DNA from 2 places in the Mesorhizobium sp. P3_B5 genome. Region 2 is predicted to be linked to the other one. Evidence: riboswitches for the same ligand, from Rfam matches in the RefSeq annotation. Region 2 holds a riboswitch; the other holds the start of a gene.
The links. A riboswitch is a leader RNA that binds a small molecule or an ion and turns the genes downstream of it on or off. The one in region 2 is predicted to bind cobalamin.
Positions count from the first base shown of each region.

Region 1: another riboswitch for cobalamin. It lies ahead of AC1DVW_RS06395 (aromatic ring-hydroxylating oxygenase subunit alpha); the one in region 2 lies ahead of AC1DVW_RS18380 (CbtB domain-containing protein).

Region 1 covers NZ_JBFUGR010000002.1:279,111-294,987, forward strand. Annotated here, with positions in the region: gene AC1DVW_RS06330 (LysE family translocator) at 1-512, opposite strand, end outside; gene AC1DVW_RS06335 (L,D-transpeptidase) at 720-1,490, shown strand; gene AC1DVW_RS06340 (diphosphate--fructose-6-phosphate 1-phosphotransferase) at 1,633-2,799, shown strand; gene AC1DVW_RS06345 (MBL fold metallo-hydrolase) at 2,799-3,548, shown strand; gene AC1DVW_RS06350 (DegQ family serine endoprotease) at 3,744-5,285, shown strand; gene AC1DVW_RS06355 (molybdopterin-dependent oxidoreductase) at 5,420-6,031, shown strand; gene AC1DVW_RS06360 (ferredoxin reductase) at 6,028-6,774, shown strand; gene AC1DVW_RS06365 (nucleotidyltransferase family protein) at 6,795-8,267, opposite strand; gene AC1DVW_RS06370 (glycosyltransferase family 2 protein) at 8,267-8,944, opposite strand; gene AC1DVW_RS06375 (glycosyltransferase family 2 protein) at 8,944-9,696, opposite strand; gene AC1DVW_RS06380 (serine kinase) at 9,693-10,742, opposite strand; gene AC1DVW_RS06385 (PqqD family protein) at 10,785-11,213, opposite strand; gene AC1DVW_RS06390 (FAD-binding oxidoreductase) at 11,373-12,467, opposite strand; gene AC1DVW_RS06395 (aromatic ring-hydroxylating oxygenase subunit alpha) at 12,491-13,738, opposite strand; cobalamin riboswitch at 13,855-14,056, opposite strand; gene AC1DVW_RS06400 (DUF680 domain-containing protein) at 14,564-14,764, shown strand; gene AC1DVW_RS06405 (DUF680 domain-containing protein) at 14,824-15,060, shown strand; gene AC1DVW_RS06410 (ABC transporter ATP-binding protein) at 15,139-15,877, opposite strand, start outside.
Region 2 covers NZ_JBFUGR010000006.1:359,940-375,816, forward strand. Annotated here, with positions in the region: gene AC1DVW_RS18325 (ABC transporter permease) at 1-99, opposite strand, end outside; gene AC1DVW_RS18330 (ABC transporter ATP-binding protein) at 86-916, opposite strand; gene AC1DVW_RS18335 (ABC transporter substrate-binding protein) at 932-1,936, opposite strand; gene AC1DVW_RS18340 (RidA family protein) at 2,190-2,573, shown strand; gene AC1DVW_RS18345 (creatininase family protein) at 2,629-3,432, shown strand; gene AC1DVW_RS18350 (tyrosine phosphatase family protein) at 3,650-4,159, opposite strand; gene cobD (threonine-phosphate decarboxylase CobD) at 4,159-5,214, opposite strand; gene cbiB (adenosylcobinamide-phosphate synthase CbiB) at 5,213-6,190, shown strand; gene cobO (cob(I)yrinic acid a,c-diamide adenosyltransferase) at 6,224-6,838, opposite strand; gene AC1DVW_RS18370 (bifunctional adenosylcobinamide kinase/adenosylcobinamide-phosphate guanylyltransferase) at 6,840-7,280, opposite strand; gene AC1DVW_RS18375 (CbtA family protein) at 7,320-8,117, opposite strand; gene AC1DVW_RS18380 (CbtB domain-containing protein) at 8,133-8,312, opposite strand; cobalamin riboswitch at 8,350-8,546, opposite strand; gene AC1DVW_RS18385 (gamma-glutamylcyclotransferase) at 8,614-9,306, opposite strand; gene AC1DVW_RS18390 (aromatic ring-hydroxylating oxygenase subunit alpha) at 9,426-10,607, shown strand; gene AC1DVW_RS18395 (MFS transporter) at 10,611-11,810, opposite strand; gene AC1DVW_RS18400 (acetyltransferase domain-containing protein) at 12,028-13,020, shown strand; gene AC1DVW_RS18405 (methyltransferase family protein) at 13,017-13,493, shown strand; gene AC1DVW_RS18410 (MerR family transcriptional regulator) at 13,515-13,901, opposite strand; gene AC1DVW_RS18415 (c-type cytochrome) at 14,163-14,498, shown strand; gene AC1DVW_RS18420 (hypothetical protein) at 14,615-14,971, opposite strand; gene mgtE (magnesium transporter) at 15,011-15,877, opposite strand, start outside.

The DNA.
Region 1 (15,877 bases), on a different contig from region 2:
CTCGCCGCGATCAGCGCGTAACCGAAGGCATTGGCGAAGGCGAGCGCCAGGAAGGTGGTTTCGAAAATCAGCATCTGCGGCCAGAAATCGGCGTGCCGGTCGAGGAACTGCGGCAGGAAGGCGACGAAGAAGGTAATGCTCTTCGGATTGAGCGCGGTGACCAGCCAGGCATGCGCCGCCATCCTGGCCGCGGACACCGCATCGGTGCGCGGCTCGGCCCGCAGCGCGCCGCCGGCGCGGAACAGCTTGATGCCGAGATAGATCAGGTAGCAGGCGCCGATCACCTTCAGTACGGTGAACACAGTGGCTGACGCCGCCAGCAGCGCGCCGATGCCCAGCATCGACAGCGTCATGGCGGTGAAGTCGCCAAGCGCCACGCCGACCGCCATCGGCAGCGCGGTACGCCAGCCCTGACCCAGCGCATAGGACACGACCAGCAGGATGGTCGGACCCGGAATGATCAGAAGGATGGCCGAGGCGGCGGCAAAGGCAGCCCAGTTTTCGAAGGACATGGTCGTCTCCTTGAGCTTAAAGAAGAGGATAAATCCTTGGCCCCGCGAAGATGTAAAGAGGCAAGTTCGAAAATCTGCAGCACCTCGGTTCGGTCAGCCGCGTTAAGACGGCGTGGCGCGTCTTCACGCTTTTTCAACCATGATTGGTGAAAATGCTTCTATCCGGCCGGACCGTGTTTCCCGCCGATAGCGTAGGGTTTGGGTTACATGCGTGAGCTGCCGCAAAGTCTGACGCCGCCACATCAGGGCGACGCCATCGAAAATCCCGAATTTCAGCTTTCCCGCCGCACCATGCTGTCGGGCGCCGGCGCCATGGCGCTGCTCGGCGTTGCCGGTTGCAGCACCCAGACACTCGAGCTGCCGCAGCTGCAGCTCGACGATCTGACCACCGGCTCGGTCCACCCCGTCCGTCCTGCCATCAGCGTCGACAAGAACATCACCGGCCCGGATGTGATGTATGCCTCGCTCACCGATGGCGGTTTCGTCGTGCCCGCGGTGCCCTACAAGAAGGTCAAGCCGGAGTTCCGCCGCCAGATCGTCGTCGATCAGACCGGCGAGGCGCCCGGCACCATTGTCGTCCACCTGCAGGAGCGCATGCTCTATCTGGTGCAGCCCGGCGGCGACGCCATCCGCTACGGCGTCGGCATCGGCAAGGATGGCTTCCGCTGGTCCGGCCGCGCCAACATCCAGTACGGCAAGGAATGGCCGGTCTGGACGCCGCCGCCCGAAATGATCGCCCGCAAACCGGAACTGGTGAAGTGGCAAAACGGCCAGCCCGGCGGCCTCACCAATCCGCTGGGCGCCAGAGCCCTCTACATCTACCAGGACGGCAAAGACACCGGCTACCGCATCCACGGTTCGCCGGAGTGGGCGAGCATCGGCCAGGCGATGTCGTCGGGCTGCGTGCGCCTGATCAACCAGGACATCATCGACCTCTACAGCCGCGTTTCCAAGAAAAACCCGGTCGTCGTCGTCTGACGCTTGCGGCGGCTCGCGCGGTCGCTGCGCGATCTCTTGTTTGAGCATGATCTTTCGGGATCATGCTCTGGTTTCTCCCGTTGCGTGATGCGCCAAGACAGGCGAATGTGCCTGCGAAGCCACCATCCCGGAGAGAAGAAGAATGTCAGGAACCTTTGTCATCGCGCAGGGCGGCGGCCCCACCGCCGTCATCAACCAGACCATGGTTGGCGCCACGCTCGAGATCCGCAAGCGGCATCCCGGCGCCAAGGTTCTCGGCTCCATCCACGGCGTGCGCGGCATTCGTGACGGCAACTACGCCGATCTCTCTTCCATCCCGGAGGACCGGCTGCGGCTGATCGCGGCAACGCCGAGTGCAGCGCTGGGTTCGACACGCGACAAGCCGGATGCCGCCTATTGCGAGGTCATTCTCAACGGCCTGAAAAAGGCCGGCGCCGATGCCTTCATCTATATCGGCGGCAACGACACATCGGGCACCCAGCAAATCCTGACCGACGCCGCCGGCGGAAGCATCGCTTTCGTGCATGCGCCGAAAACCATAGACAACGATCTCGAGGAAAACGACCACACGCCGGGCTTCATTTCCGCGGCCGAATTCGTCGCCGGCGCCTTTCTCTCGGTCGATCTCGATTTCCGCGCTCTGCCGGGCATCTATGTCGGCATCGTCATGGGCCGGCACGCCGGCTTCCTCACCGCCGCGGCGGCCGCATGGCAGCTTGACCCCGACAGTGGCCCGCATCTCGTCTACGTGCCGGAGCGGCCGTTCTCGGCTGCCGGCTTCATCGACGACGTGCGCGCCACGCTTGATCGCCACAAGCGCTGCATCGTCGCCGTCTCCGAAGGCGTCAGCACTGCCGACGGCAAGGCGCTGGTCGAAAGCCTGGTGCCGCCGGAGAAGCTGGAGCGCGACGCGCATGGCAACGTCAAACTGTCGGGCAGCGACCTGCCGGCAGCGCTCGAGCGCGCGCTGGCCGAGGGATTGCCGGGCAAGCGGGCGCGAGTCGATGCGCTCGGCTACATGCCGCGCGGCTATGTCGGCGCCATCAACGCGGTCGACGCGCAGGAGGCCTTCGATGCCGGCGCCTTTGCCGTCGCAGTCGCCGAACAGGGCGGCGGTTCGGTGGCGCTGCAATTTGACGGCACGAAGACCGTGCTGAAGAAGGTGCCGCTTAAGAACGTCGCCGGCAAGACCCGCCATATGCCGGACGATTTCATGAAGCCCGACGTCAACCAGCTGTCGGAAGCCGGCATGGCCTATCTCAAGCGGCTGGTGCCGGAAAAGTACAAGGTCGGGAAGCCCTTCGTCTGATGGCCGACCGGTTTGGCGGCGATCGTGTGATCGGCGACTGGTTCGGCAAGACCGTCGTCGATGCCAGCACAACGATGCTGACCGAGCCGTTCGTGCATGATTTCGTGCGCTCCAACATCTGGCATCTGCGCGGCCGCGACGTCGACTTGCTGGTCGACACCGGCATGGGCATCTGCCCGCTGGCGCCGGAGATCGACACGCCTGACGGCAAGCCGCTGCTGGCCGTCGCCACCCACATCCACCTCGACCATGTCGGCTCGCTGCACGAATTCCCGTTGCGGGCGGGGCCGAAGCATAGCGCCGCGACGTTCGACACCATGGATGACGCCGTGACATACGCCTTCATGTTCCACAATCTCGACGCCGCGGTTTCCAAGCTGCCGGCGCCGGACTGGAAGGCGGCCAACTACAGGATTCCGCCGGCGCCGCTGACCCGCACGCTCGATGAGGGCGACGTCGTCGATCTCGGCGATCGGCAGTTCCGCGTGCTGCATCTGCCCGGTCATTCCCCGGATTCGATTGCGCTGTTCGACGAGGCCGACGGGTTGTTCTTCGCCGGCGACGCCATCTACGATTCCATACTGATCGACGACCTGCCGGATTCCGACCGTGGCGCCTATCGCCGCACGATGCAGCGGCTGCTCGACCTGCCGATCCGCATCGGCCATGGCGGCCACGGACCAAGTTTTGACGGCAAGCGGATGCGCGAGATCGCCACGGCCTATTTGCGCCGGACGGGTGGTCTCTAGCGGCCTCCCGGATATTAAATCTTCGTAAGGTCACTCGAAAACCCTAAATCGGTCCGATCCGCGCCCTAGATGCTGGTTGTCGATCCGGTTGGCTGCCCAGGCCAGGCGAGACAGGGAAACCCGACCGTCGACACGCCGATGGCCTGCTCCCGGGAGGCTGCGGCGCCGGATCAACTCTCGCCCGGACAAACGACCATGTCAGATATCCTTAGCAGACATCGCGTCGCGGCCTTGCTGGGCGCTGCGCTGATCATATCCCCCTTTGTCGTGTCTTTCGCTCAGAGTGCGAACAACATGGGCGCGAGCAATGCCGTTCCGACAACCCAGACGCCTGTCGCCGGCATAGCGGCTCCGAACGGCTCCTTCGCCCCGATCGTGGCCACCGACAAGCCGGCGGTAGTCACCGTCACCACCGTCGTGAAGGCGCAGCCACAGGGCATGAGCGAGGACTATCCTTTCGACGGCGGCTCGCCCTTCGACGACTATTTTCGCCAGTTCTTCGGCGATCAGGGCATCCCCGGGCCCAAGGCCCCGCCGCAGCAACAGTCGCAGCGCGCCGAGGCGCTGGGTTCCGGTTTCATTGTTGGCGCCGACGGCACCATCGTTACCAACAACCACGTCATCGATGGCGCCACCTCGATCAAGGTGACGCTCGACGACGGCACCGAACTTCCCGCCAAGCTGGTCGGTCGCGACACCAAGAACGATCTCGCCGTGCTCAAGGTGAAATCCGACAAGGCCTTGCCGACCGTCAAATGGGGCGATTCCGACAAGCTCATGCCGGGCGACCAGGTGCTGGCTTTCGGTAATCCGTTCGGCATCGGCACCACGGTCACATCAGGTATCGTCTCGGCGCGCGGCCGCGACCTGCACAGCGGCCCATTCGACGATTTCATCCAGATCGACGCGCCGATAAATCATGGCAATTCCGGCGGTCCGTTGGTGGATGTCAGCGGTAATGTCGTCGGCATCAACACGGCGATCTATTCGCCCAATGGCGGTAGCGTTGGGGTCGGCTTCGCCATCCCGTCCGACCAGGCGCAAAAAGTGGTCGCCAAGCTGATGAAGGGCGGCAATATCGAATACGGCTATCTCGGGGTACAAATCCAGGAGGTGACGCCGGACGTCGCCAGTGCTATCGGCCTCGACCATCCCGCCGGGGCGCTGGTTTCCGAGGTCACCGACGGATCGCCGGCGGCCAAGGCTGGCATCCAGACCGGCGACGTCATCACCGGCTTTGCCGGTCAGGAGATAAAGGAACCGAAAGACCTGTCGCGTACCGTCGCCGACGTAGCGCCAGGCGCGAGGGAAACGCTCGATGTCTGGCGCAACGGCAAGGCCATGCAGATTTCCGCCGATGTCGGGCGCAATGGCGATGATGTGAAGACCGCCTCGGCCGAAGGCAATGGCGGCAAGTCCTCTGAACAGGCTTTGCGCGTGCCGTCACTCGGCCTTGGCCTCACCGACCTCACGCCGGATGTTCGCGAGCAACTGAACCTGCAGGACAACCAGCGCGGCGCTCTGGTCGAGCGCGTCAACCCGGACAAGGCGGCCTCTGCTGCCGGCCTCCAGCCAGGGGACGTCATTGTCGGCGTCGACCAGACCCCGGTTAAGAACGCGAGACAGGCAAATCAGGCGATCGCGCAGGCCGGCAAGTCGGGGAGGAAATCCGTGCTGCTGCTCGTCGATCGCGGCGACGCACAGATATTCGTGGCCGTGCCCTTCGCTGCCGGCTGAGGCATGAAGTCCGACAGGCTTGCCGCATCGGCGGCGAGCCTGTCGGATAGCCCAAGATTCCTGTTGCCCGCCGGGAAATCTTCGAGAAGACTGGTTGCGGTCGATTTCGGCCGTAGCGCAAACGGATTGTCCCGATGGTCACTCGCGGCTTCTCTTCCGGGCGAAAGCCCCCGACGGATGCGGACGCGCGCATTCCGCCGGGCCAGTATCTCGAACAAGGCTTTCCGGTCCTGTCGGCCGGGCCGACGCCACGCGTGCGTACCGAGGACTGGTCGTTCACGCTGAAGCATGGGCCGCGCCCGATCAAGAAATGGAACTGGGCCGAGTTCAACACGCTGCCTTTGACCAAGATGACGCGCGACATCCATTGCGTGACCGCATGGACCAAGTTCGACACGCCGTGGCAAGGCGTGCTGGTCGACGACATTCTTGCCGACGCCGGCATCGAGCCGCCGACCGGCTTCACGCTGGCGCATGGCTTCGACGGCTACACCACCAATGTGCCGACTGCCGATCTCACGGTCGGCAAGGCGATGGTGGCGCTGCTCTATGAAGGCAAGCCGATCACCGCCGACCATGGCGGCCCGGCGCGGCTGCTGGTGCCGCATCTCTATTTCTGGAAATCGGCCAAATGGCTGAACGGGCTGCAGTTCAACGAACGTGACGAGCCGGGCTTCTGGGAATTGCGCGGCTACCACATCTATGGCGACCCGTGGCGCGAGCAGCGCTACACGAACGACCCATGAGCGATGCAGCAGCAGTGCAATCGCCCTGGCAGACGGCAAAAATCACCCGCATCGAAAAGCGCACGCCGCGCGTCACCAGTTTCTTCTTCCTGTTGTCTCGGCCCTTCGCCTATCGGGCCGGACAGCATGTCGATGTCAGGCTGACGGCGCCCGACGGCTATCAGGCGCGCCGCTCCTACTCCATCGCCTCCGCACCGGAAGCCGGCGCGACAATCGAGCTGGCGATCGAAAAGCTCGACGACGGCGAGGTCTCGCCGTTCTTTCACGAGGTGGCGGCGGTCGGCGACGAGATCGAGTTGCGCGGACCGCTCGGCGGTCACTTCGTCTGGTCCGACAGCGAGGGCGGCCCCATCCTGCTGGTCGGCGGCGGTTCGGGCGTGGTGCCGCTGATGGCAATGGTGCGCCATCGCGGTGCGTTGAAGTCGGCAGCGCCGGTCGCGCTGGTGTTTTCGGTGCGGGTCTGGGACGAGGTGATCTTCCGCGACGAGCTGATCGGCCTAGATGATCGGCGCGATGGGTTCGACCTGGTGCTGACGCTGACGCGCGAGGCCGCCCGCAGGCCGGCGGATTATTCGCGGCGCATCGATGCCGCCATGATGATGCAATCGATAGTGCGGCTGCCCGAGCCGCCAAAGCTCGCTTTCGTCTGCGGCTCGAATGCCTTCGTCTCCGCCGCTGCCCAGGCGTTGATCGACGCCGACGTTCCGGCAGGGCTCATTCGCACCGAACGCTACGGGGTCTGAGGGCGTCTTGCGGGACGGTTTCAGCCGAGTGGTGAGAACTTTGCCGAGAGCAACTGGAAGGGCAGTGCGCCATAGCTGGCGACGGCAGCTTGATCGTCCCATGTGCGGAACTGGCGGGACGGTCGTGCCTCGAGCACCAGCGCCTGCCGCGTCTCGTCCAGCGTCACCTTGCCGCGAAAGTGCAGCACTCTTTGCCCGCCGGCGCGGCTGATGACCAGCGAGCGCAAGCGCGCGACATGCCGGCCGGCGGCATTGATTTCCATCTCGATGCGCCGCCGCACCGGGGGAACGGCGATCCTGACGGTCACATCCAGGACCATCTCTCCGGTCCTATCCGGACAGGGGATGGTCTGCGACAGCACGTAAGGGGTCGGTGTCGGCTCGACCTTGCGCTTGGTCGTCTTGCCGCGCCAGACGACGTCCGGCGCCGATTGCTGCAGCCGGCCTTGCTTGCGTTTCAGTCGCAACTGCTTGGCGAACCCGCGCGACAGCCAGACGAGGCCGCCGAAATCCGTGCGCGGTTTGGCTTGCAGCACCGAGGACCATCGCGACAGGCCGGCGCGATCGGCCATATCAACTGTTCCTGCAAGAACTGTCTCAGGCACCGCAATGCCGATCTCGAGCGCCAGATAGGAGAGTGCCACCGCCGCGGCAACGGCAAGACCACGCCTGGCAAGGATGTCGTTAAACACCCCCCAGTCGACCGCGCCACCATGGATGGCCACGGCGCAGTCAACCAGCCAGTCGCTGTGGGTGTGGGCATCGAGGCCGCCATGACCGATGGCCAGCGCCATGCGATCGGCCGGCGACGGAACAAAGACGCTGACGCCGCTGAATTCGGCCGCGACCGCCCGCTGCCAGATCGCCAGATCGTCTTCCGTGCTTTGCTGCGACCCGTCATAGGCAAGCTGGTGCAGGTCGATGTCGCCGAAACTGCCCTTGAAGAAGTTCATCGAGCGCACGGACGCCAGCCGGGTCCTGAGATAGTGCGGGCTGACGCCGGTGGCGATCTGCCAGTCACGCTCGCGCAGCACGTCGAAAGCAGCGGTCATGTCCTGTAGACGCACCAAGATGTCGATGTCATGCGCCACCCGGCCGCGCTGCGCCGAGGCGTTGACGGCGATGCGGCTGGCGCCCTTGATCAGCATGACGGCGCAGCCGGCCTCCACCATTGCCTGCAGCGCCGGTTCGGCCTCGCGCATTGCCATGCGCGATTTCGTCCACAGCATCTTTTGCAGGCCGACAAGGCGTGGATAGGCGGGATGGGCCGCGAGTTTTCGGCCGAACCTGTCGGAAATCGCTGCCAGCAGCCGGTGCTCGCGAAAGGAGACGAGATCGATATCGTTCTCGTCGAGCCAGCGCGCCGCGTGCTGGCAGGCCGCTTCCGCGTCGGGAAGCAGGGCTGCCTTGAGCAACTGGTCGAGCTTGCCGGTCGGCCAGGACCAGCCATAGTCCGGAAACCGGCGGCCGATATGGCGGACTGACCTGGCCATCAATCGGGAACCGCCTTGTTACGCGCCCGGCGCTGCATGGCGAGCCGCGCGACTTCGAGATAGCCGCGGTCTCGAGTGGAATCGCGGCCATAGGACAGGCTGCCTGGTCGGATACGCCTGAGCGCCAGCACCTCATCCAACATGTCGAGAACGAAACCTGCCTCGCGCGCCCGAGCGATCCAATCGATCATCTCGCCACGCCCCCCTTGCGGGTCGACAATCGGCCCGACGGCATCGGCGACCTCCCGGCGGATCAGCATTGTGGTCCGCGACCAGCCCGCCACAGAGGTGACTTCCGGCACTTCGGGCCTATCGTCACGAAAGGTACGCCAGTGCGTGAAAACGCCCGATGTCCCTGGGAGCCGGTTCAGATGCGCAAGCTGTCTTTCAATCTTGGTCGGCAACCACAGATCATCCGCATCAAGCGTCGCCACGAAGGGGGTCGACAGCGCTGCGATGCCTCTTGTCGTGGCGCTGCCGGGGCCGGCGTTTTCCTGGCGCAAAAGCCGCACCGGCAGCTTCAGCGCCTCGATCACCGCCACGGTGTCGTCGGTGGAGCCGTCGTCGACAACGACGATGGTTTCGGCCTGCACTGTCTGGGCCGTGATCGATCTCAGCGTCTCGGCAATGGTGGCTGCCGCGTTGAAGGCCGGGATGACGACGCCATAACCGCTCATCACATGAAGCGCCACTGCGCGAGCTCTTTGAAATCGAAAATCCCTTCGATCGGACGCAAGGAGGGGTCGGCCTTGCGACGCTTCATCGATTTGAGGATGGCGCGCATGAACTCGCGAAGGGGGACATCGGCCTCCCTTGTCATATTGCCGGGATGACGCCTGTAGTAGAGAGCCACGGTATCGGGCATAATGTATCTTGGACTGCTTTCAAAGGCACGCAGCAGATAGTCGGTGTCTTCAGCCTGGTTGAAGTCCTCGTCGAAACTGCCGATGCGTTCCACAAACTGGCGAGCAAAAATCCCCGCCGACAGATGAATCCCGCGAACGGTCACGCAGTGGCTTTCGGTTGCCGGTTCAAGTGTCTCGTCGTCTATGAGATCAACCAGTGTCATGCGCGAATAGCTCAGTTCGAGACCTGGATCGGTTTCGAAGCAGGCAAGGTCGGCCTTGAAACGCCCGGCGGGCGAGATGTCGTCCGAATCGAGAAATGACACAAGCTCCGTTTCCGGCAGAAGCTGCCTGAGGCCGGCATTGCGTGCTTTGGTGACACCACCATTGGCTTGCTGGAAAAGGCGGATGCACGAAGTCTCATCCATTATGGCGCGCACCGCCTCGGCCGTGCCATCGGTTGAGCCGTCATCGATGACGATAATATCGAGATCGGCGGCGTCGCGTTGCCTGAGCAGCGACCGCAATGCCGAAACGACGTAGCGCTCGCGGTTGTAGGCAGGCACGATTACGCTGAGTTTCATAAAATGCCTCGTGCGAGAAACGCCGAAATCGTGCCGGCGATTTCCTCGGGCCGTGTCCCCAGCGACAGGCGATAGCACGGCAGCTGGCGTGTCAGTTCGCCAAAAAAGCGAAAGCCGCTTTCCCGTTCGCCCGGCATCTGTGCGATTCCGGATGGCGCCAGCGCAATCATGGCGTCCTTGCGCGACACCGGCATGATCGAGCTTGTCTCACCACCGCTGATATGTGGCACCACCAGCGCGACGATGTCCAGACTTGCAGGTACTGGCCGGACCGCGATGTCATCGATGTGAAACGGATACTTGCCTTGCCAGTTCAGCGGACCGTGCGACTTCAACCTTCGTTCGAGCTGCAGCCGCCGGAAACCTTCCGGGTCCTGCTTGAGCGTGGCAAACAAGGGGTGGGCAGTCACCCCATTGTCGGTATCGATCAGCACATAGTCGTCGCCGACGCTGTCGAGCCCGTTGAGCAGTCCGGCGACAACCGTTCCCGATTTTCCCGCCCCACCCGCGCCGGCGAACAGCATGCCCTTGCCGCCAATGCCCAGCGTACCGGCATGGGTAAGCCGCATGCCGCGCGCGGCATACTCCCAATGCAGGAAGGCGCGCAGCGGCGCCCCTTGCTCCCAGGGCGGAAACCCATCGGCGGACCTCATCAGCTGTGCGCCGACGCGACGTTCGGGATCGTAGAACTGCCAGAAATCCAGGTCATGGAAATAGCTGCCGCGCAATCCGGCTTCGGCCAGCTGCGTGGCGAAGGCGTGATGCGTGTAGTCGGCTTGGCCCCATGTCGCCGGGGCGGGGATGCCCTCAACATCAGGATCGGCGACGAAAATGCGGCAGTCGCCCACGCTCGGCTGGTCGTCGGGAGCAGGGACGAGGCCATGGCCGACAGCTTCGGCCAAGGCGCCGGGGCTGAGATGCGCCGTCAGGTCCAGCCGCGGCAAGCGGACCGTGGTGGTGACCGGATAGCGCTCAGCCGCGCTTTCCGCCGCCGCCAGCACGTGACGGGCATAGTCGGTCAGGGTTTGAAGGGTGACGCCTGGCATGGCTGACTTCCAGCGTTGCCCGACCGGGCTACTTGGGTGGTTTCAGGGCGCCGGCTTGACCGCCGGCCAACCGAGAGGTTCCTCGACCTCGTGGATCGGGTCGACAAGAATGAGATCGGCAAGGTCGTCATGGATGTCGACCTTGAGCGGCTCGCTGCTGCCGGCGAGTTGGGCCAGCAGGGAGCCCGAGATGGGTTGCGCGGCTGCATCGGCCGCACGCACGAGCAAGCCGAATTCGAGCAGTTGGGAAATGAAGCGGTCGAGCTCGGCTGACTTTATTGTGGCCCCGCCAGCCGCTTGTCCGACCAGTGCGTGGGCGCCAACACCGGACGACAGCGCCTGCCAGACCCCGCTGCCCGAATCGGAGAAGCCGAAATATTTCCCGTTCGAAAGATCGAGGACTACGGCTTCGCCGTCAAAGGACTCGAAAACGATGTCCTTGCTTGCGACCGCGTAGACCAATTGCTCCATCAAACGTCCCCACACCAGGCTGCCCGGAAGCGATCACCGGTCGCTGCGGTTCGCCTTGCCCTGGAAAAGCGTCTAGCCACTTGGCCGTTCTTTGGCAAGACGGAGCGCCGGCCAGGGTCAGGCCGGCATGCAAAGGCAAGCGGCCAATCCGCGGTCCTGTCAGGCCTCGATCTCGAGCGCCGACAGCGGCCGCGAGCAACAGGCAAGGATAAAGCCGTCATCGATCTCGTGATCGAGAATGCCGCCATTGTGGCTCATCTCGACCTCGCCTGAAACCTTCTTCACCTTGCAGGTTCCGCACAGGCCGAACTCGCACGCTGCAGGGATTCTCACACCAGAAGCGCGCGCCGTCTGCAGCACGGTCTGGCCGGCAACGCATTCGGCGTCGACATCCGAAAGCGAGAAGCGAACCGGCGTAACAGTGTCGGCAGGCACTTCGATCCCAGCCGGCGATGTGAACGGAGCCGGGACTTCTTCCACAGCGGGAGCCGCAAAACTCTCCTGGTGGTAATAGGCCATGTCGAAGCCGGAGGCCTCCAGCATCTGCCGCACCGCGCGCATGAACGGGTCCGGGCCGCAGCAGAAGATTTCGCGCTCGCGGAAGTCCGGCGCCAGCAGCGGCAGCCGGATCGCGTCGATCCGCCCCATATGACCGAACCAACCCTCACGGCTGGAGCGCTCCTCGATCATGAAGCCGAGCGACAGGCCCGGCATGCGGCTTCCCAGCAGTTCGAGTTCCTTGCGGAAGATGATCTCCTCGGGCCGCCGCGCGCAGTTGACGAAGCCGACATCGGTCCATGGCGCGCAGTCGTTCAGCCAGCGCAGCATCGACATCATCGGCGTCACGCCGGAGCCGGCCGAAATGAACAGGTATTTGGCCGCCGGGTGGCTGTGCAGCGAAAAGTCGCCCGCCGGCCCATAGGCCTTCACGTGAACGCCGGGCTTCAGATGATCGAACATCCAGCGCGTGCCGATGCTGCCGGCCTGGGCTTTCACCGTCACCGCGATCGAGAACGGCCGCGACGGCGACGACGACAGCGTATAGGTCCGCATCAAAGGGCCCTCAGTGGTCGGCAGTTCCAGCGTCACGAACTGTCCCGGCTTGTAGCGAAACCATGTCTGGTTGTCGGAGCGGAAGGTGAAGGTCTTCACCTCCGGCGCCTCGTCGCTGACGCCGATCACTTCCAACACCTGCAGCCTGTCGTTCCAGGGCGCCATCTCGTCGAGATGGCGGTAGAGCCCGAGGTCCGTCATCGCATTCATCCCTTCACCCTTTCTCAGGCAACGCTGCGCAGCGCGGGCCGGCCGCCCTCGGCAAGGCGCGGTCCGATGAAGCGGGCATACCAGTCGACGAACTGGATCACGCCGCCCTCATGCAACTCCGAATAGGGGCCAGGCTCATAGGCCGGCGACAGGATGCCGAAGGCGTTCTCCTCGACGATGCGCCGGTCCTGGTCGTTGGTCTCGGTCCAGACATGGGTGAGCTCGGCAAGGTCGTAGTCGACGCCTTCGACCGCATCCTTGTGGACCAGCCATTTCGTCGTCACCGCCGTCTCCGTGGCGCTGATCGGCAGCACGCGGAAGGTAACGGCGTGGTCGATGAGGATGTGGTTCCAGGTCGTCGGGTAGTGGTAGTGCATCAAGGTGCCGATGCGGTCGGCCGAAACGCTGTCGGAAAGGTTCTTCTTCACCGCGCGCTTGCCGTTCATCGTATAGCTGACGGCATCGCGCAGCAGCGGCGCGCGGGTGGCGCGAAACTGTCCGGCGGTATCGATGCGGAACTTGCTCGGCAGGCCCGCCGCCTCGCATTTCGCCCAGTGCGCCAGCATTTCCGGGTCGCTGTCGGCACCCTGCACGCCGGTGACGGTCGGTGCTTCCGGGAAAGTCTTGCACAGTTCCGGATGGTTGCCGGCGCAGTGATAGCACTCGCGGTTGTTCTCCCAGACCAGCTTCCAGTTGCCCTTCTCGACGATGGTCGATTCGAAGGCGACCTTTGCCTCGCGCAGCCGGTGCGGCAACAGATAAGGCTCGATCATGGCGCGCATCGGCGCGAAGTCCGCCGGCTCCCTGGCCAGGCAGATGAAGATGTAGCCGCCGACACTTTCGCACGCCACCGGCTTCAGGCTGAACTGGCTCTTGTCGAAACCCTCGGCCATCTGCCTTGCGAACAAAAGCCTGCCGTCCAGTTCGTAGGTCCACTGGTGATAGGGGCAGACGAGCTTGGCCGCAGTGCCTTTCTCTGCGTTGCAGACGCGGCTGCCGCGATGGCGGCAGGAATTGTGAAACGCGTTGATCTTGCCTTGCTGGTCGCGGACCAGCACCACCGGATAGTCGCCGACCTGGGCGGTGATGTAGCTGCCCGGCTTCGGCAGTTCGCAATCATGACCGATGAACAGCCAGTCGCGATACCAGATCAGCTCCATGTCGAGCTTGAAGTAGTCGGGATCGGTATAGAAGGGCTGCTCGAGCGAGTAGCCGTCCCTACGGCTGTGCAAGAGCCTCAGCATGTCGTTGCGCGCATCCATGTCCTGTCCTCATCTTCAAAGGACTGAACTTGGTGGTGATGGAGGAAAGACCGATCGCAATCCGGCGACAAGGCCGGCATGCACCATCCACCTCTTGACCGCCCACCGCGATCAGTCGAGTCTAGCTATTTCGGGCTGGTTTCCGGGCTCTGGAGTGTCCTTGCGGACGGTCGCGACACCTTCCCAGGCCTGTGGCCCAGTGGTCTCCCGTTGCGACTTGAACTCCACCACCGTTGCGGGGGCAGCGCCGGGTTTTGACCGGCTTCCCAATTCTCCGCTTCATCGTCACGAAGCGGCACCTGAGATGCCATCATCTAATCACGACAGCGGCCGCGCCATCGGCATGAAAGCGACATCGCATCCATGCAGCGCGACACCATAGGCGAAATGCACCGGCCAGGATTTGTGACGCGAACCCAGCCTTTCACCGGCCGTGACCCGCCCGCTTCGCGCATCGGATTCGACCTGCGGCGGCGCTAAAAACAGTTAACGGTTTCGAAAAGTGACTATTAGCAGTTTCTAAAATCGAACCGAACGGTTCGTTTCTGTTGACAGAGCGTGCAGGACGGTGTGAACGCTGGTTTGCCAATTCGTCAGCTGGCTCACGGGCGGCACAGCATAACGAATTGAAAATATTCACTAAAATAGAAAGTGTAGGAGGCTCTGGTACAATTTCAAGGTGCAGAGCCATGGTCCACGCGGAACAACTTCGTGATTGGAAACAGGCGCTGGCCTCACCCACATCGGGGCTGTCCGAACGATGCGAATTCCTTCCAAGACACGCCGCTAGACGGACTGATGAACTAAGATACTGGAGTACTAAAAATGAAAAAGATTGTTCTCACTGCCGTCGCCGTTCTGGCCATCACCGGCAGCGCCTTCGCCAATGGTAGCGACCACTTCGGCGCCAACCAGGCCGTCCCGGCTGTCGACAGCTCGTACACCGCTTCCATTCAGAAGTCGGCTCCGGCTGACAAGCAGCCCGTCGTTCAGGGCAGCGACCGTAACCTCTTCGGTCACAACTAAGCCGATCCCGGCAAAATGCATTGCCGCTTGCTGGAATACGAAAATTCAGGAGACTTAAAATGAAGAAGATTGTTCTTGCCGCCGCCGCCCTCATGATTGCCGCCGGCAGCGCCTATGCCCACAACGACAGCGTTGGCGGGACCGACATCAGCAAGCAGGCGACCGTCAACGTCGACAACACAAAGACGTCTTCGGTACGCGACACCGGCTCGCCGGTTTACAAGCTGCTGAACTCGTCGGGTGACGTCCAGAAGTCGGCCCCTCAGGGCAGCGACCGGAACCTCTTCGGCCGCTAAAAGCCGAAGTCGATCTCCAGAAAAAAGAGCGGCGGGCCAGGCCCGCCGCTCTTTTTTGTTGATACGGACCGGTCGGCCTCAAGCCGCCTTTGCTTCCGGCTTGTGCAGTGCGAAGGAATGTCCGTCTGCATCGAAGATATGCAGGTCACCGCCATCGGCGCTCAGCCGCAGCGTCGCCCCGCGCTTGACCTCGACATTGCCGGGCAGCTTGGTCACCAGCGGCAGGTCGGCGCGGCCGATGTCGACATAGATGAGCTGAACCTCGCCGAGCTGCTCGACATAGTCCACCTTGCCCTCGAAAAGATAATCGGCGCCGGTGGAGACCACCAGATCCTCCGGCCGAACACCGAAGCTCACCGCAGCGCCCTTCGCTGAAGTCGGCGTGGTGATTGGCACTGTCGCCTTGCGGCCGCCGACATGGCTGACGACAGTCGAATTGCCGGTTGTTTCGATCGTCGCCGGCAGGATGTTCATGGCCGGCGAACCGATAAACTGGGCAACGAACAGATTGCCCGGTTTCTTGTAGAGGTCCATTGGCGTGCCGACCTGCTCGATATGACCTTCCTTGAGCACCACGATGCGGTCGGCTAGCGTCATCGCCTCGACCTGGTCATGGGTGACGTAGATCATCGTCGTGTTAGGCATCGATTCCTTGAGCTTGGCGATCTCGATGCGGGTGGCGACGCGCAGTGCCGCATCAAGGTTGGACAGCGGCTCGTCGAACAGGAACACTTTTGGATTGCGCACGATCGCGCGGCCGATGGCGACGCGCTGGCGCTGGCCGCCCGACATCGCCTTGGGCAAGCGGTCGAGATAT
Region 2 (15,877 bases):
CGGCAGCAGCCATTTGCCGATCCGTTCCAGCCGCTCCTCGCGCACACGGCGTGCCTCCTCCGGATCGAGGTTCACGGCAGGTTGGTCAATGGCCGTCATGATGCGGTCCGGCGATTGAGTTGATGGCGTTGACCAGGACATCCGAGGCCTGGCGGCAGAGCGCGGCATAGTCCGGCGAGGTGCGAAACGCCTCGTCGCGCGGATAGGGCGCACCGACGGCAAGCTCGCCGAATACCCGGCCCGGCCGCGCCGCCATGACGACGACGCGATTGGACAGGAACACGCTTTCGAAGACGCTGTGGGTGACGAAGACGACCGTAAAGCGCTCGTCCTGCCACAGTTCCAGAAGATCATTGTTGAGCTTGAAGCGGGTGATTTCGTCGAGCGCGGCGAACGGCTCGTCCATCAACAGCACACGCGGCTTGGTCACCATGGCGCGCGCGATCGAAACGCGCATCTTCATGCCGCCGGAAAGCTCGCGCGGCACGGCATTCTCAAAACCGGTCAGATGAACCCGCGCCAGCATCTCCATCACCACCGGCGCCGCCTTGGCCCGCGACACGCCTTTCAGCCTGAGCGGCAGCCAGACATTGTCGAAGACATCCGCCCAGGGCAGCAGCGTCGGCTCCTGAAAGACGAAGCCGATGTTCGAGCGGTCAAGCGAGCCGCTGCCGCGCCAGTCGAGCACACCGGAAGTCGGCGTCGACAGGCCGGCAATCAGGCGCAAGGCCGTCGACTTGCCGCAGCCCGACGGCCCGAGAAGGCTGAGAAAATCGCCTTCCCGGATCGTCAGATTGACGTCGCTGAGTGCCGTCACGCCGTTGGAAAAAACCTTGCCGACGCCACGCAATGCCAGCAACATCGGGCTTTCTCCCGATGTGCTTGCCGGCGCTTGCGCCACTTTCTCCTGCATCATGTCAGGCAGACCGGCCTACTTCTTCAGCTCCAGCCCGACGCTCTTGTTGACGAAGGCAAGCGTGTAGGCCTTCTTGATATCGATGCCCGCCGGCGTGACCTTGGCCTTGACCATCTTGTCGTAGAAGCTCTGGATGCGCGCGTCGGTCATGGCGCCGATGCCCAGCTTCTCCGTGTCGCCGGAATCGACCACGCCGAACTTCTTCAGCTGCTCGATCGAGAAGGCGATCTGCGCATCCGTCATGTCGGGATTGTCTTTCTTGATCATGTCGTTGGCGGCCTTGTTGTCGCCGTAGAGGTAGTTGTACCAGCCCTTGGCCGAGCCATCGACGAAGCACTGCACCACCTCCGGCCGCTTGTCGATCGTGGCCTGCATGGTCTCGACCGTGGTCGCATAGGTGTCCCAGCCGTAGTCGGCCAGCAGGAACTGGTTCGGCAGGAAACCACCCTCTTTCTGGACCGCGAACGGCTCAGAGGTGACGTAGCCCTGCTGGATCGACTTCTTGTTGGCGATGAAGGGCGCGGAGTTGAAGGTGTAGGGCACCCGCTTGGCGGCGTCGAAGCCGAGTTCCGTCACCATCCACTGGAAGAAGGTCTGCACGCCCTCGTCGCCGAGGATGTACTGGTCGGCCGTCTTCAAATCCTCCCACTTGTCCAGGCCCTGACCGGGTTGGGACATGATGACCTGCGGATCCTTCTGAAAGTCCGCCGCCACCACGCGCATCGGAATGTCCTGCTGCACGGCATCGAACGCCGACAAAAGATTGCCGCCCATGTAGAAATCGATCTTACCGGCGAGCAGCAGTGGCCGGCCACTGACCTGCGGGCCGCCCTGCATGATGGTCACGTCGAGGCCGCACGCGGCATAGGTGCCATCGGCCACGGCCTGGTAGTAGCCGCCATGCTCTGGCTCAGCTAGCCAGTTGGTGCCGAACGTCACCTTTTCGTTTGCTGCCGCGCTCAGCGCGCTCGAAGCCAGCATGGCGATCGCCGCCGCCGAAACCGTCAGTTTTCCGTACATTAACACCACCCTCTGTTTGCTCCGGCGCGCTCCGCGCCGGGCTCGACACCATTGGTTCAAGAAGCAAGACACATGCCACCGCCAGGACCCCGCGCTTGCGCAACAGTCGCGCGCGAAGGCCGGACGGGTCATGCTGTACGGGAGGCATCGTGCCTATTTTTTGGACGCCTGTCCACAATCGCGCCAATGCCATGCACTGCATCTTGAAGGTGCAATCGATCCGGTCTTAGGTGGCGGCAGATCGGAGATTGCCATGTTCAAATTTCTCAAACCGAAGTCGATCAAACCGCCCTTTGCCCGCTACAGCCACGGCGTCGAGGTGCCGGCAGGAAAGCGTCTGGTCCTGTGCTCGGGCCAGCTCGGTATCAGCGCGGACGACGTCGTTCCGGAAGATGCAGGCGCCCAGACCGAACTTTGCTTCAAGAACGTGGCAGCCATTCTGGGCGAAGCGGGATTGGGGCTGAAGGACATCGTGCGCGTCAACGCTTTCGTCACCGACCGCGCCTATCTGCAGCCCTATATGGACGTCCGCAACAGGCTGTTCTCCGACCCGGCGCCGGCCTCGACGCTGATCGTCGTTTCCGGCTTCGCCCGGCCGGAATTCAAGGTCGAGGTCGAGGTGCTGGCGGCGGGGTGATCGACAGGCCGTCCTTATGGCTCTAAGTCTGGCCCGTCCATCTGAGAGGCATGCGATGACCGTTGCAAAAAAACGCGTGTGGTGGGGCGACTATCGAACCACCGAATACGCCACGATCGACCCGGAGGCGACGATCGCCGTGCTGCCGGTGGCGGCGATCGAGCAGCACGGTCCGCATCTGCCGGTTTCGACCGACACCTCGATCATGAACGGCATGCTTGAAACGGTGATTGCCCGCCTGCCCGGCGATCTCGACATCCGCATCCTGCCCGTCCAGGCGGTCGGCAAGTCGAACGAGCACCTGCATGCGCCGGGCACGCTCACGCTGCCGGCAACGACGCTGGTCGAAGCGTGGACCGAACTCGGCCTGTCGATCGCACGCGCCGGCGTGCGCAAGCTCATCGTCGTCAACTCGCATGGCGGCAATGAGGAGATCATGGGCATCATCACCCGCGAATTGCGGGTGCGCGCAAAGATGCTGGCGGTGAAGACCAGCTGGCAGCGCTTTGGTCGCCCGGCCGGCATGTACACCGACCTCGAGGATCGCCACGGCATCCATGGCGGCGATGTCGAGACCTCGCTGATGCTGCATTTCCGGCCGGACCTCGTCGACATGGCAAAGGCCGACAATTTTGTCTCGAATGTCGCCCGCGCCGAAAAGGAATTTTCGCTGCTGCGTCACACCGGCACCCACGCCTTCGCCTGGATCGCCAGCGACCTCAACCCGAACGGCGTGGTCGGCGACGCCAGCATTGCGACGGCCGAAAAAGGCCGGCTGACATCAGAGCATCAGGCTGACGGTTTCATCAGCCTCTTGCGCGATGTGCGCAAGGCGAAGCTCTCCGACTGGCTGGCCTAACAACCCCCAGGGTATGTTGAGATTCAGGTCAGGCCGAGCTGAGAATGATGGATTTCGAGAACCGGCCTACGCCGTCCGTAGCTCTTCATAGAGCGAAGGCACTTATGAGGGCTTCGGCCGGCGAAGGCCGGAGCGGAGCGTACATTTAGGTACGTGAGCACCGGAAGCGCAGAAAACCATCGTTCGCAGGCCGGCATCACCTGAATATCGACATGCCCTAGCCGTCGATCCTCAGTGCGAAGGGGGTGCCTTCAAAAGCGTCCGCGCCACGCCCGATCGCCTGGATCGCCTCAACCATCCGGCCATTGCGATCAAGCAGCGCATCGGCGACCGCAATCAATCGCGGATTGGGTGTCGCCGAGGGCGACAGGGCGCGCAGCGTCTGCGCCAACTCGACCTCGTCGCGCTTCGGCGCCAGCGCCGCGGCGATGATGTAGGCAGACGCCGTCGAACGGCTGATGCCGGCATAGCAATGCACGACCATCGGCTTCACACGATCCCATTGACGGGCGAAATCGAGCAGATTGCGCACATGCTCCTCGCCCGGCATGGTCATGCCTTCCTGCGCCACCGCAATGTCGTGCATGACCAGATGCAGATGATTTTCCGGAACGATCGAAGCCGGGCGCACCACTTCGGTTCCCGCCGCCAGCAGGGAAAGCAGCCGCTCGGCGCCGGTCTTCGTTACGGTTTCATCGACTTTTGCCAGTGAACAGACATGGATCATCATCGCGCGATCTCCTCAGCGACAGCGTCGCGCTTGTGCACCCACTCGGCAAGAGCGGATTCGAGCCGCTGCCATTCCTCCTGACTTCCCGGCAGTCCGGCGCGCAGCAGATGCGGCCGGTCGGTGAAATGGCGAAGCAGGACTCCGCGCTCGCCAAGCGCCGAAAATAGGCCGGCTGCGTCCGCCAGCCTTAGATAGCGGAACAGCGTGGTGCCGCCGGCGACCGGAACGCCAAAGCGGCCGAACAAGGCATCCAGCCGCTCCCCCTCAGCCTTGAGTGTCGCGCGCATCTCGGTCTGCCAGCCGCTGTCGGCGAGCGCCCGGATGCCGTATTCGAGCGCCGGGCCGGCAACCGCCCACGGCCCGAACTGCGCGTCCAGCCGTTCGACCGTCTGCGGATCGGCCAGCGCAAAACCTAACCGCAAGCCGGCGAGGCCAAAGAACTTGCCGAACGAGCGCAACACGACGATGCCGCCCTGGTCGACATCGCCGGCCAGGCTCTCGGCGCGCGGACCGACATCCATGAACGCCTCGTCGACGACCAGCAGCCCGCCCTTGGCGCGCAATGTCTCGGCAAGTTGCAGCAGCCTTTCGCGCTCTATGACGCGCCCGTCCGGATTGTTGGGATTGACGACGATGGCGAGGTCGGCACCGGCCAAAGCCTCGAAATCGTCGACTTCCGCGACCGAATGGCTGGCGATCGCGGCTGCGCGAGCATGTTCGGCATAGGTCGGACCGAGCACCAGCGCCCTGCCGGGGCTGACCAGCGAAGCGACGCGCGGCAACAAGATCTGTGTGCCGGGAGCCAGCACGACATGCGCTGCCGACGGCGCGCCATAGGCCGCGGCAGCGACCTTGGCCAGCTCGCGACCACGCCCGGCTTCCGGCAATCGTGACAGGGCGGTGGCGGGCAGCTCAAAAAGCGGATAGGAGTGCGGATTGATACCCGTCGAAAGGTCGACGAAAGGCTGTGGCGCGTGAGGGAAGAGCGCGCTCGCCCGGCCCAAGCTCCCGCCGTGATCCACGGCAGCAATCGCTCCTTCAAGAAGCTTCATGTCGATCCTGATCGCCTTCCTGTCATTGGCCATTGAACGTGCCCTGGGCTACCCGGACTGGCTGTTCCGCGCCATCGGCCATCCCGTCACCTGGTTCGGCAGGCTGATATCCTTTCTCGACCGCAGGCTCAACCGCGCCACTGATTCCGACGCGCTGCGTCGCCGGCGAGGCGTCCTGGCATTGCTGGTCATCGTGCTGGTGCCGGCGACAATCGCCTTTGTGCTGCAAATCGTGCTCTGGCAGATATTTCCCACCAGCATGGTGATCACCGCCATACTGGCGACGTCGCTGCTGTCGCAGAAGAGCCTTTTCGAGCATGTCGAGGCGGTGGCCGATGCACTCGACACCGGCGGTCTGGCCTTGGGTCGTATCACCGTCGCGCGCATTGTCGGCCGCGATCCGGAAAGGCTCGACAAACCGGGCGTTGCCCGCGCCGCAATCGAAAGCCTGGCCGAGAATTTTTCCGACGGAATCGTGGCACCGGCCTTCTGGACCGGTGTTTGCGGGCTGGCCGGCGGCGTCGCCTACAAGGCCGCCAACACCGCGGATTCGATGATCGGCCACCGCACCCCGCGCCACGAGGCCTTCGGCCGGGCTGCGGCCCGGTTTGACGATTTCATCAACCTGCCGGCCTCCAGGCTGACCGCGCTGTTGATCGTGCTCGCCGCCTTTCTGGTCAGGGATGCCGATCCCGGCAATGCCTGGACAGCCATGCTGCGCGACGCCAAGAAACATCGCTCGCCCAATGCCGGCTGGCCGGAAGCGGCGATGGCCGGCGCGCTCGGCCTGGCGCTGGCTGGGCCGCGCAGCTATGGCGGCGTCATCGTCGAGGATGCCTTCATGGGCGAAGGCGGCCGGCGCGAGGCGGAGAGCCTGGATATCAGACGGGCGCTGAGGCTTTATCAAGTCGCCGACTACCTGCTGATCGGGCTGTTCGGCTTGTTGTCCGCGATCCTGATCGCAGTGACGTTCTGAGCCACTTTCCTCTGTGGGGAGGGCAAGAAACCCTCAGAACTCTATCCCCTGTTGCGCCTTCACGCCGGCCGAGAAATGGTGCTTGGTCACGCCCATCTCGGTGACCAGGTCGGCGGCCTCGACCAGCGCTGGCTTGGCGTTGCGGCCGGTGACGACGACATGCAGGCCTTCGCGCCGTGCCTTCAGCGCCGCGACCACTGTGTTGAGGTCGAGATAGTCATAGCGCAGCGCAATGTTCAATTCGTCGAGCACCAGCAGGCTGATCGACGGATCGGCCATCAGTTCGAGCACCTTGGTCCAGGCAGCCTCCGCGGCGGCGATGTCGCGCTTCAGGTCCTGCGTCTCCCAGGTAAACCCCTCGCCCATCGTGTGCCAGACGACACGGTCGCCGAAGGCGGCAAAGGCATCCTTCTCGCCGGTGTGCCATTTGCCCTTGATGAACTGGACGACGCCGACGCGCTTGCCATAGCCGAGCATGCGCAGCGCCAGCCCGAAGGCGGCGGTGGTCTTGCCCTTGCCGGGACCGGTGTTGACGATCAAAAGTCCCTTCTCGACCGTCTTGGCTGCTACCTCGGCATCCTGCACCGCCTTGCGCTTGACCATCTTGGCGCGGTGTTTTTCGGCATCCTTGTCTTCGATATCAGCCATATCATTTCACCTTGAGCGGCAATCCCGCCACCATCAGCAGCACTGTGTCGGCGACCGCCGCGACCTGCTGGTTGAGACGGCCGGCAGCATCGCGAAACCGGCGCGCGAGCGCGTTGTCGGGCACGATGCCCTGGCCGACTTCGTTGGAAACAACAAACCACGGTCCGCGCGGCCGCGACAGCACGTCCGCCAGCCCCAGGCATTCAGCCTCGAGATCATGGTCGGCCAGCATATGATTGGTCAGCCACAGTGTCAGGCAGTCGATCAAAACAGGTTGACCGTCCGGTAATGCGGCGAGCGCGCCCGCAAGATCGAGTGGCGCATCGATGGTCATCCAGCCCTCGCCGCGCCGCGAGCGATGCAGCGCGATGCGCTCGCGCATTTCGTCGTCATAGGCTTGCGCGGTGGCAATATAGGTCCACGGCGCAGCGCCTGCCCTCACCAGTCTTTCGGCGTGGGGGCGAAGGTCAGTTCTTTGCGATCAGGCAAAGCTGTCGCGCAGGCTGGTGGCTGTGCCCGTAAAGCGTCCGCGCACCACGCCGACGGCAGCACCAAGCACCAGCCAGAACACCAGATTGGTCACCGTAACCGCCACCACGAACTGATGGTGCAGGCCTTCCGGGATTGCTGTCACGAAGCTGTCCGGCTGCGGCGCACCGACTATATGTGGCGCCACGATCAAAGCCACGGCAAGGATCGCCAACGGCAGCGACTTGCGGAAGGCGAGAAGGCCAAGGCCAGCCGCTGTCGCCGCCACTGTTGCCCACCACCAGATCTGGCGCTGCATGAGGTCGGCCGCCGGCATTGCCGGCAGTTCGGGCGGCAGGCCAAGGCCCGGCGCCAGCGTGAACACCGCAAAGCCGGCCAGGCCCCAGAACACGCCCTGGCGCCAGCTGCCGATACCGCCAGCGAACTCGGAAACCGCGACCAGAATCAACGCGAAGCCGATGCCGGTGACGATATTGGCGACGACACTGAAGGCAAAGCGCTCGAAGCCGTCGGCCGGCGACCAGCCTTCGTCTTCAGCCGGAGCCGCCGCTTCGACAGGCGCTGGCGCTGAGCTCATGGCGTTTTCCGCCGGTGCGGCACTGCTCATGGCATTGGTGGTGCTGGCGGCGGGTGCCGCAGCATGATCGTGCTGGTGGCCGCCAGCCTTCTCAAAAACTTCGGCCTGGTAGATCAGAGGGTCGGTGGCAAAGGCCTGCATGCAGGCGAGAACGACGCCAGCCACGAGCCCTGCGATCGCCGCGATGAACACGACGTTGCGAAACAGGTTCATGATGTCAATTCCTCGTCAGTGGCAGGGGAACGCCATCGAGTGGCGATAATCGTGCGCAGCGTTGTGGACCACATCGATATGCGAGAAGCCAACAACCCCGACAACGAACATGCCGAGAAATGCAGTGAGCACCAGCTGCATGAAGCGCGACTGCGAGGAAACGGAAGCGCCGAGAGAGACGGAAGCGGTATTCATGTCTTGTCCTTTCGCCCTCCACCCGAGGGCATAGAAGTCACTATCCCTGTCGCCGGCAGGTCTCCTGGCTCGCGGATCAGCGCCCTTCCCCACCTTCCCGAAGAAAAATCTTCAGTGGCATATGGAGAGGACTACCGCACACAGTTGCGGGGGCAGCCACGGCATTGGGCAACAACTCAGCCCGCACCGCATTCCCTCTTGGCTCCAAACGGAACCGACGACAGCAGCGACTATAGGCAAAATCGCAGCGCCCGGCAAACCAAATTCCGCCGGTTACCAGCGCGAATGCGCCACCTTGGCCTTAAGCTGCGGACGCGGCGATCCGCTCGGCAACGAGGCGCTGCAGCCGCCACAGATGGCGGTCGTGAATGCCGCGCTCTTCCAGGTTTTTCACCGTGTTGTAGAGATAATCGGCGCCTGAGCCCCAGTGCCCACAGGATGTAGCCAGTCTGTCGACGACCCTCTCTTCGGCGAGCGGGCCGGCATAGGTCGTACCGTTGCGGTTGATGACGAAGGCCAAAGCCTTTATCGGGCCGCTGTCGCTGGACAGGCTGAGCATGCGGGGATGGTAGCTTGTCGGCTTCAGCGTCACTTCGCGCCGCAAAAGCTTGCCGAGTTGCTGCCGCCTGTTGTCGTCGGTAAGGCGAAAGGCGACGCCCTTGCATTGTCCGCCACGGTCCAGCGCCATCATCAGGCCGGGGCTGTCCTTGGTGCCGCGCCAGCGCGTCATGTTCATGCAAAAGGACCGGTGCCAGCCGCGCACCGTGGCGACACGTTCCTCGACATGGTCGATTTCGGGTTTCCAGATCAGCGAACCGTAGCCGAACAGCCACAGCGGTTCCGAGTCAGGCAGTTCCGCCTGCAATGCGTCCAGCAACGAATCATAGTCGCCATCATCCAGATGCGCAGCATCAGGATCGGGACCGGTATCCTCGATCGCGCGCCAGCAGCGCGCGACCAGTTCCGGCGTAAGCGACATCTGCCGTGCAGCCAATTCTCAATCCTCTTGTTCAAGGACATGATTAAGGCATTGCGGTCGAAACCGGCAATGCCGTGGCGTGATTGACAAGAGATTGGCCTGGGTGTCGGCTGGCGCATCACAGGAAGCCAGCCATGCAACCCAACCCGGGCGAGCGCGACCTTTATAACGGCTTGACCCGGCTTGAGCCGACGCTGCCCTCCTCGGCCTATTGGGACGCAAACGCCTATCAGCGCGACCTCGACGCCATCTGGTACAAAAACTGGCTGCTGGTTTGCCGCGAGGCCGACCTCGCCCAGCCGCTGGCTTTCAGGACCTTTCGCGTCGGCACGCAGGAGATCGTCGTGCTGCGCGACGACACCGGCGTGCTGCGCGCCTTCCACAACACTTGCCGGCATCGCGGCTCGCAGCTTTGCCAGGAGAGCAAGGGCCGGCTGAAGGCGCGGCTCATCACCTGCCCCTATCACGCCTGGTCGTATTCGCTGCGCGGCGACCTCGTGCGCGTTCCCTCGAAATCGCTGCCCGAAGGTTTCGACAAGGCCGATCACCCGCTCTACCGCGTGGCGCTGTCGGTGTGGCGCGGCTTCGTCTTCGTCAATCTCGCCGAAGATGCCCACGGCTCGGCCGAAACATCTTTCGATCCTGCATCCGGCAGCCTCGCCAACTGGCCGCTGGAGACGCTGGTCAGCGGTCACGTGCTCAAGAAGGTGATGAACTGCAACTGGAAGATCTTTTGGGAGAACTTCAACGAGTGCCTGCACTGCCCCGGCGTCCACAAGGACCTGTCGCGGCTGGTGCCGATCTATGGCCGTGGCCTGATGGGCCGCCATGACGACCCGGACTGGGTTCGCCATGCCGACAATGACGCGCCGGAATTTTCCGGTGGCCTGCGCGCCGGCGCCGAGACCTGGTCGCGCGACGGACAGGCGCATGGCCCGGTCTTTTCCGGGCTGACGCCGGCCGAGCGCGCCGCCGGCCAGACCTATGCCACGTCACTGCCGTCGATGTTCATCGTCGGTCACGTCGATTATGTCCGCACGGTGCGGCTGGTGCCGCTTGGCCCCGAACAGACCGAACTCACCGCCGAATGGCTTTTTTCGCCCGAGGCACTGGCAGCACCCCAGGCCGATATCGACAACATCGTCGCCTTTGGCCGGCAGGTGCTGGAGGAAGACGCCGCGATCTGCGAGGTCAACCAGAAAGGACTGCGCTCGCTGCGCCACGAGGCTGGCGTGCTGATGCCCGAGGAGTACGACCTGCACCGCTTTCACAACTGGGTGCGTGACCAGCACACAGCACTGGCACCCAAGCCATGACCGTCAAAGCGATTTCGGCAGATAGCGCCAGGTGACAAAGCCGCAGACCGCGGCCAGAAGGCCGAGCGTTGCGAACACCGAACCCAACCCGAAGAACGCCAGCGCCACCGAATAGACCAGCGGCGGCGTCAGCTCGGAAAAGTCGAGATACGTGCGATACACCGCCGCCATCTGCGCCCGCTCATAGGAGCGCACCGAACGCATGAAGGCGGTTGAGCCCAACGCATCGAGCGCGATGGTGAAGAACGCGCCGCAGAGCAAAAAAGCGCCGGTGAGCAACGGCACCGTTTCGCCGACGGCGCCCGCAGCCAACAGCATCGCCGACATGGCGAAATAAGCGAATGTCATCGTCCGCCGGCCGCCGAAGCGCTTTCCCGCCTTGCCCCAGAAAATGGCCATGAACAAAAGCGCGTTGCCGGCCGACACCAGCAAGCCGCCAGCCAGCTTGCCCTCGCCGGTGATCACCATGAACAGCGGCCCGTAGACGAAGAACGTCGTCCAGAAGCAGGAGCGGCCAAAAGCGATCAGCCAGGCCAGTCTCAGCCGCGGCTGCGCGACGAAGCGGCCGATATTGGCCAGCGGATTGGCGGGCCGTGTCTTGCCAGGGCGGATCGATGGATTGTCGCCCAGCCTGTAGGTCCAGAACAGCGCCAGCAGGATCATGGCAAAAACGGCAACCGCGCCATGCGCGGCATAGATGCCGAAGCGCGTGTAGAGAAAGATGCCGAGCGTCGGGCCGCCGGTCCAGGCAAACATCGACCACGCCATGCGCAGCGATTCCGCCTGCATGAAGTCGGTCTTGCGGATGTGGTCCATGATGTAGAGGTTGAGCGTGATCGACAGCGCGCTGGCGCCCATGACCCGGCACAGCATGCCCGCCAATTGCCCGGCCAGCGTGTGGGTGACGAAGAACAGCGAGCCGATGGCAAGCAGGCAGGCGCCGGCCGTGTAGACCCAGCGCCGGGCAAAGCGGCGGATCAGCATCGGCATGAACAGCGTCACCGACAGGCCGAGCAGGGCCACGACGGTGTAGAGGATCGAGACGATCTGCTCGTTGTGCAGGATCTCATAGGCCTGGATCGGGATGACGCTCGATACTGTGGCGCGGGCGAAGGACTCGACCGCGTAGAGCGAGGCAAAGGTGCGTGCATCCGCCGGCCGCAAGGCCGGAAGCCAGATCGGATGGCGCACATGGGTGGACATTGCTTTCCCCAAAGCAGACTCGCGCGGCCAATCTGGCGTGGCGTTCCTGGTGTCGGTAACAGGAAACCGACCCGTTCACGGCAAAAAGCGAAGCCGGCCAAAGGCTTTCCCGCACTGGCCTAAAGCAAGCCCTGATGCGGCACCTGCGGCCTGCCTTCTTTTGTCCGGTGCAACCGTGCTAGTCGTCTCAGATCAGCTGAATCAGAATTACGAGACCATGAGCATCCATACGCCGCCTGCCCCGGATCAACCGAAACGCATTGTCGCCATCGACATCGTGCGCGGCATCGCGCTCATCGCCATGGCCAGCTATCATTTCACCTGGGATCTGGAGAACTTCCACTACACCGATCCCGGCCTGACCGCCTTCGGCTGGTGGAAGATCTACGCGCGCTGCATCGCCTCGACCTTCCTGTTCCTGGTCGGTGTCAGCCTGTTTCTTGCCCATGGTCGGCAGATCCGCTGGAACGGTTTTTGGAAGCGTCTCGCCATGGTCACCGTGGCGGCGATCGCCATATCGGCAGTCACCTGGTTCGTCACGCCGGACAGCTTCATCTTCTTCGGCATCTTGCACGAGATCGCGGTGGCCAGCCTGCTCGGCCTTTTGTTCCTGCGTCTGCCGTCATTGCTGACGTTGCTCGTCGCGGCGGTGGTGATCGCCGCGCCGATCTACTTCAGATCCGAAGCCTTCGACCACCCTGCTTTGTGGTGGGTTGGTCTGTCGGCGATCAACCCGCGCTCCAACGACTACGTACCCGTCTTGCCATGGTTCGGCGCGGTTCTTGTCGGCATCGCCGCTACAAAGCTCGCTTCCAACGCCGGCGTGCTGGCGCGGTTGGCGACGCTCACGCCCGGACGATGGGCCAACCCGCTGATCTTCATCGGCCGTCACAGCCTGGCTTTCTATCTGATCCATCAGCCGCTGCTGTTTGGCTGTGTCTGGCTGTTCTCGCAGATCATGCCGGCGCCGGTGGAGACAAGGGAAGTGGTCTTCCTGAAAGAGTGTCAGGTATCCTGCCAGCAGCAGCGCGACACGGAGTTCTGCGCCAGCTATTGTGTGTGCATGCTGGACACGCTGCAAGGCGAGGCAACATTCGATCGGCTCTACAATGGCGACCAGACGCCGGAGTTCAAGGCGCATCTTAGCGAGCTCGCCGGCACCTGCACCGCCAAGACCGAGAGCTCGATGATGGAGGGAGGGCAGCAATGACCGACAGTCAGCCGAAACCCGGGCTCATACCATGGCCGCCGCTGATCTATGTCGCGGCCATCGCCATCAGCATCGCGCTCGGCCTGCTCTACCCGCTGCCATGGATCGGCGACATTGCGGGCGACCTGCTTTTCGCCGCCGGCTGGGTGGCGCTGTTCGGCGTCGCCGCACTCTGGTTCACCGCCATCCGCAGCATGATACGGGCCAAGACGACGTTCAACCCGAACGCCGTGCCGGACCATCTGGTGACATCAGGCCCTTTCGGCATCACGCGCAACCCGATGTATCTGGCCAACACGCTGCTGTTGATCGGCGTCGCCTTCGTCTCGGGCATCGCATGGTTTCTGCCGCTGGCCCTGATCGCGGCCTTCGCAACGCAAAAACTCGCGATCGAGGGCGAGGAAAAGGTGCTGGCCGCCAAATTCGGCAAGAAATATCGCGACTACGCCAAAAGGGTGCGGCGCTGGATTTAGGCGCCGGCTCACACAGGTCGGCTACGTGTTGACGCCGAGCTCCACCAGCCGCTCCACACAGGATTCTTCGGCCTGGTCCAGTTCGGCCAGCGTTTCCTCGAGGTCGCGGCGCTTCTGGCGCAGATCCTCGCGCTTTTCCTCGATGCGCTTGATCATCAGCTTGAGTTGACCGACCTCGCCGGGCGGCTCCTTGTACATCTGGATGATTTCGCGGATTTCGTTGATCGAAAAGCCAAGCCGTTTTCCTCGCATGATCTGGCGGATCAGATGCCGGTCGGACGGTCGAAACAGCCTGGTGCGGCCGCGCCGCACCGGCTGCACCAGCCCTTCATCCTCGTAAAAGCGCAGCGTCCGCGTCGACACCTCGAATTCGCGGGTCAGTTCGGTGATCGAGTAATATTCCCGCATTGTCACTCCAGATGCCGGAATCCCGGGCGATCGCCAAGCGGCGTCGCCCTTTTGTCCCGAACCAAACCCATGCCATGCCGGAATCGACATGGCGCCCCGCGCAAGCCTCGCACGGCATTTACGTAAAAGTCAATTGAGAGCTCGGCGCGGTAGTGTCTCAGTTTGAAATTCCGACTTCGACCATGGAAGATTCGCTATGCCGCCTCGCCGGGTGTAGGGTGCCTTGTCGTCCGATCTACGGAGCAATTCACGGAGCATAGTATGCGTGGCTTGATCCTTGGCGTGGTTGCCTTCGTGGTCACGTCGTCATCTGCGCAGGCAGCAGGCGACAGCATCGCCGGCCGGACAGTCACGGTGAAATGCCAGTCGTGCCACGGCAAGGATGGCCTCGGCAGAGCTCTGACCGGCGGTGGCGAAGCGCCCAATCTCGCCGGGCAGAAGTACGACTATCTCGTCCACTCGCTGATGGCTTACAAGGCCGGGGAGCGCAAGAGTTATATGATGTCGTTGGTCGTCAAGCACCTGAGCGATGAAGACATTGCCAATGTTGCGGCGTACTATTCCTCGATCAAGATTACCGTCGAAGCTCCGCCTTAGGCCCCTTTTTGTATGGTCCGCGCGGACCCGGCTTAGGCGCTCCGGCGTCCATCTTCTCGCAAAGATCGTCCATCGACCACAACAAACTGAGACACTACCCGCGGCGCGGTAGTGTCTCAGTTTAAAATTGCGGCAGCGTACCAAGGGAATACCGCGCAGGCATCAGCTTCAGCAGCTTCGGCACTGTCATAATATCCAGAGCCGTATGTTGGAAGCCAAAGGCTGTATGGCTCTCCGGTGCCATCGTTCTCGTACTCTTTCCAGGTTTCTTCATAGAAACTGAAAAGTTGAGCCGGAAGGACGTGCGCGAGGATTCCGACACGGACCAGGCTGTCCTCGTGGTAACGCATCTTGATTGTCTTGTTCATACAGCGACTAACTTTTGTAAGCGCGCGCTTGCCGATTTCGGCGCAAACCGCATCCACCTTCTCGCAAAGATCGTCCATCGACCACAGCGGAAATGCATATCGCATTCAGGCAAATTCAAACTGAAACACTAACGACAGCGCGCCTCAGGGCAGGGCGAACCACCATGTGGCCAGCCCCAGAAAGGCAAAGAAGCCGACGACGTCGGTGACCGTGGTAACGAAAACCGCCGAAGCCACCGCCGGGTCGATCTTGAAGCGGTCGAGCAGCAGCGGGATCAGGATGCCGGCAAGGGCTGCCACGAACATGTTGATGATCATCGCCGCCGCAATGATGCCGCCGAGGTTCGGATCCCAGAACCACGCCGCCGCCGCGATGCCGATCAGGATGGCGAAGATGATGCCGTTGATGAAGCCCACCCCCATCTCGCGACGGATGATGCGGCCGGCATTGTAGATGTCGAGATCCTTGGTCGCCAGCGCGCGCACGGTGACAGTCATGGTCTGCGAGCCGGCATTGCCGCCCATCCCCGCCACGATCGGCATCAGCACGGCAAGCGCCACGATGTGCTCGATCGTATGGTCGAACAGGCTGATCACCGACGCCGCCAGGAACGCCGTCAGAAGATTGATGAGCAGCCAGGGCACACGCGAACGCGAGGTCGAGACTATGCTGTCCGACAGCTCTTCATCGCCGACGCCGCCCATGCGCAAAAGGTCCTCTTCGGCCTCCTGCTGGATGACGTCGACCATGTCGTCGATGGTCAGCACACCGACCAGCCGCTCGTTCTCGTCGACAACAGCGGCGGAGAGAAGATCGTATTGTTCGAAATCGCGCGCTGCGTCTTCCTGGTCCATCGTGGCCGGAATGGCGTGCCTTGTCTCATGCATCACCTCTTCGACCTTCACCGAGCGCTTGGTGCGCAGGATCTGGTCGAGATCGATGGCGCCAAGCAGCTTGAAGCTCGGGTCGATGACAAAGATCTGGCTGAAGCGGTCCGGAAGGTTCTTGTC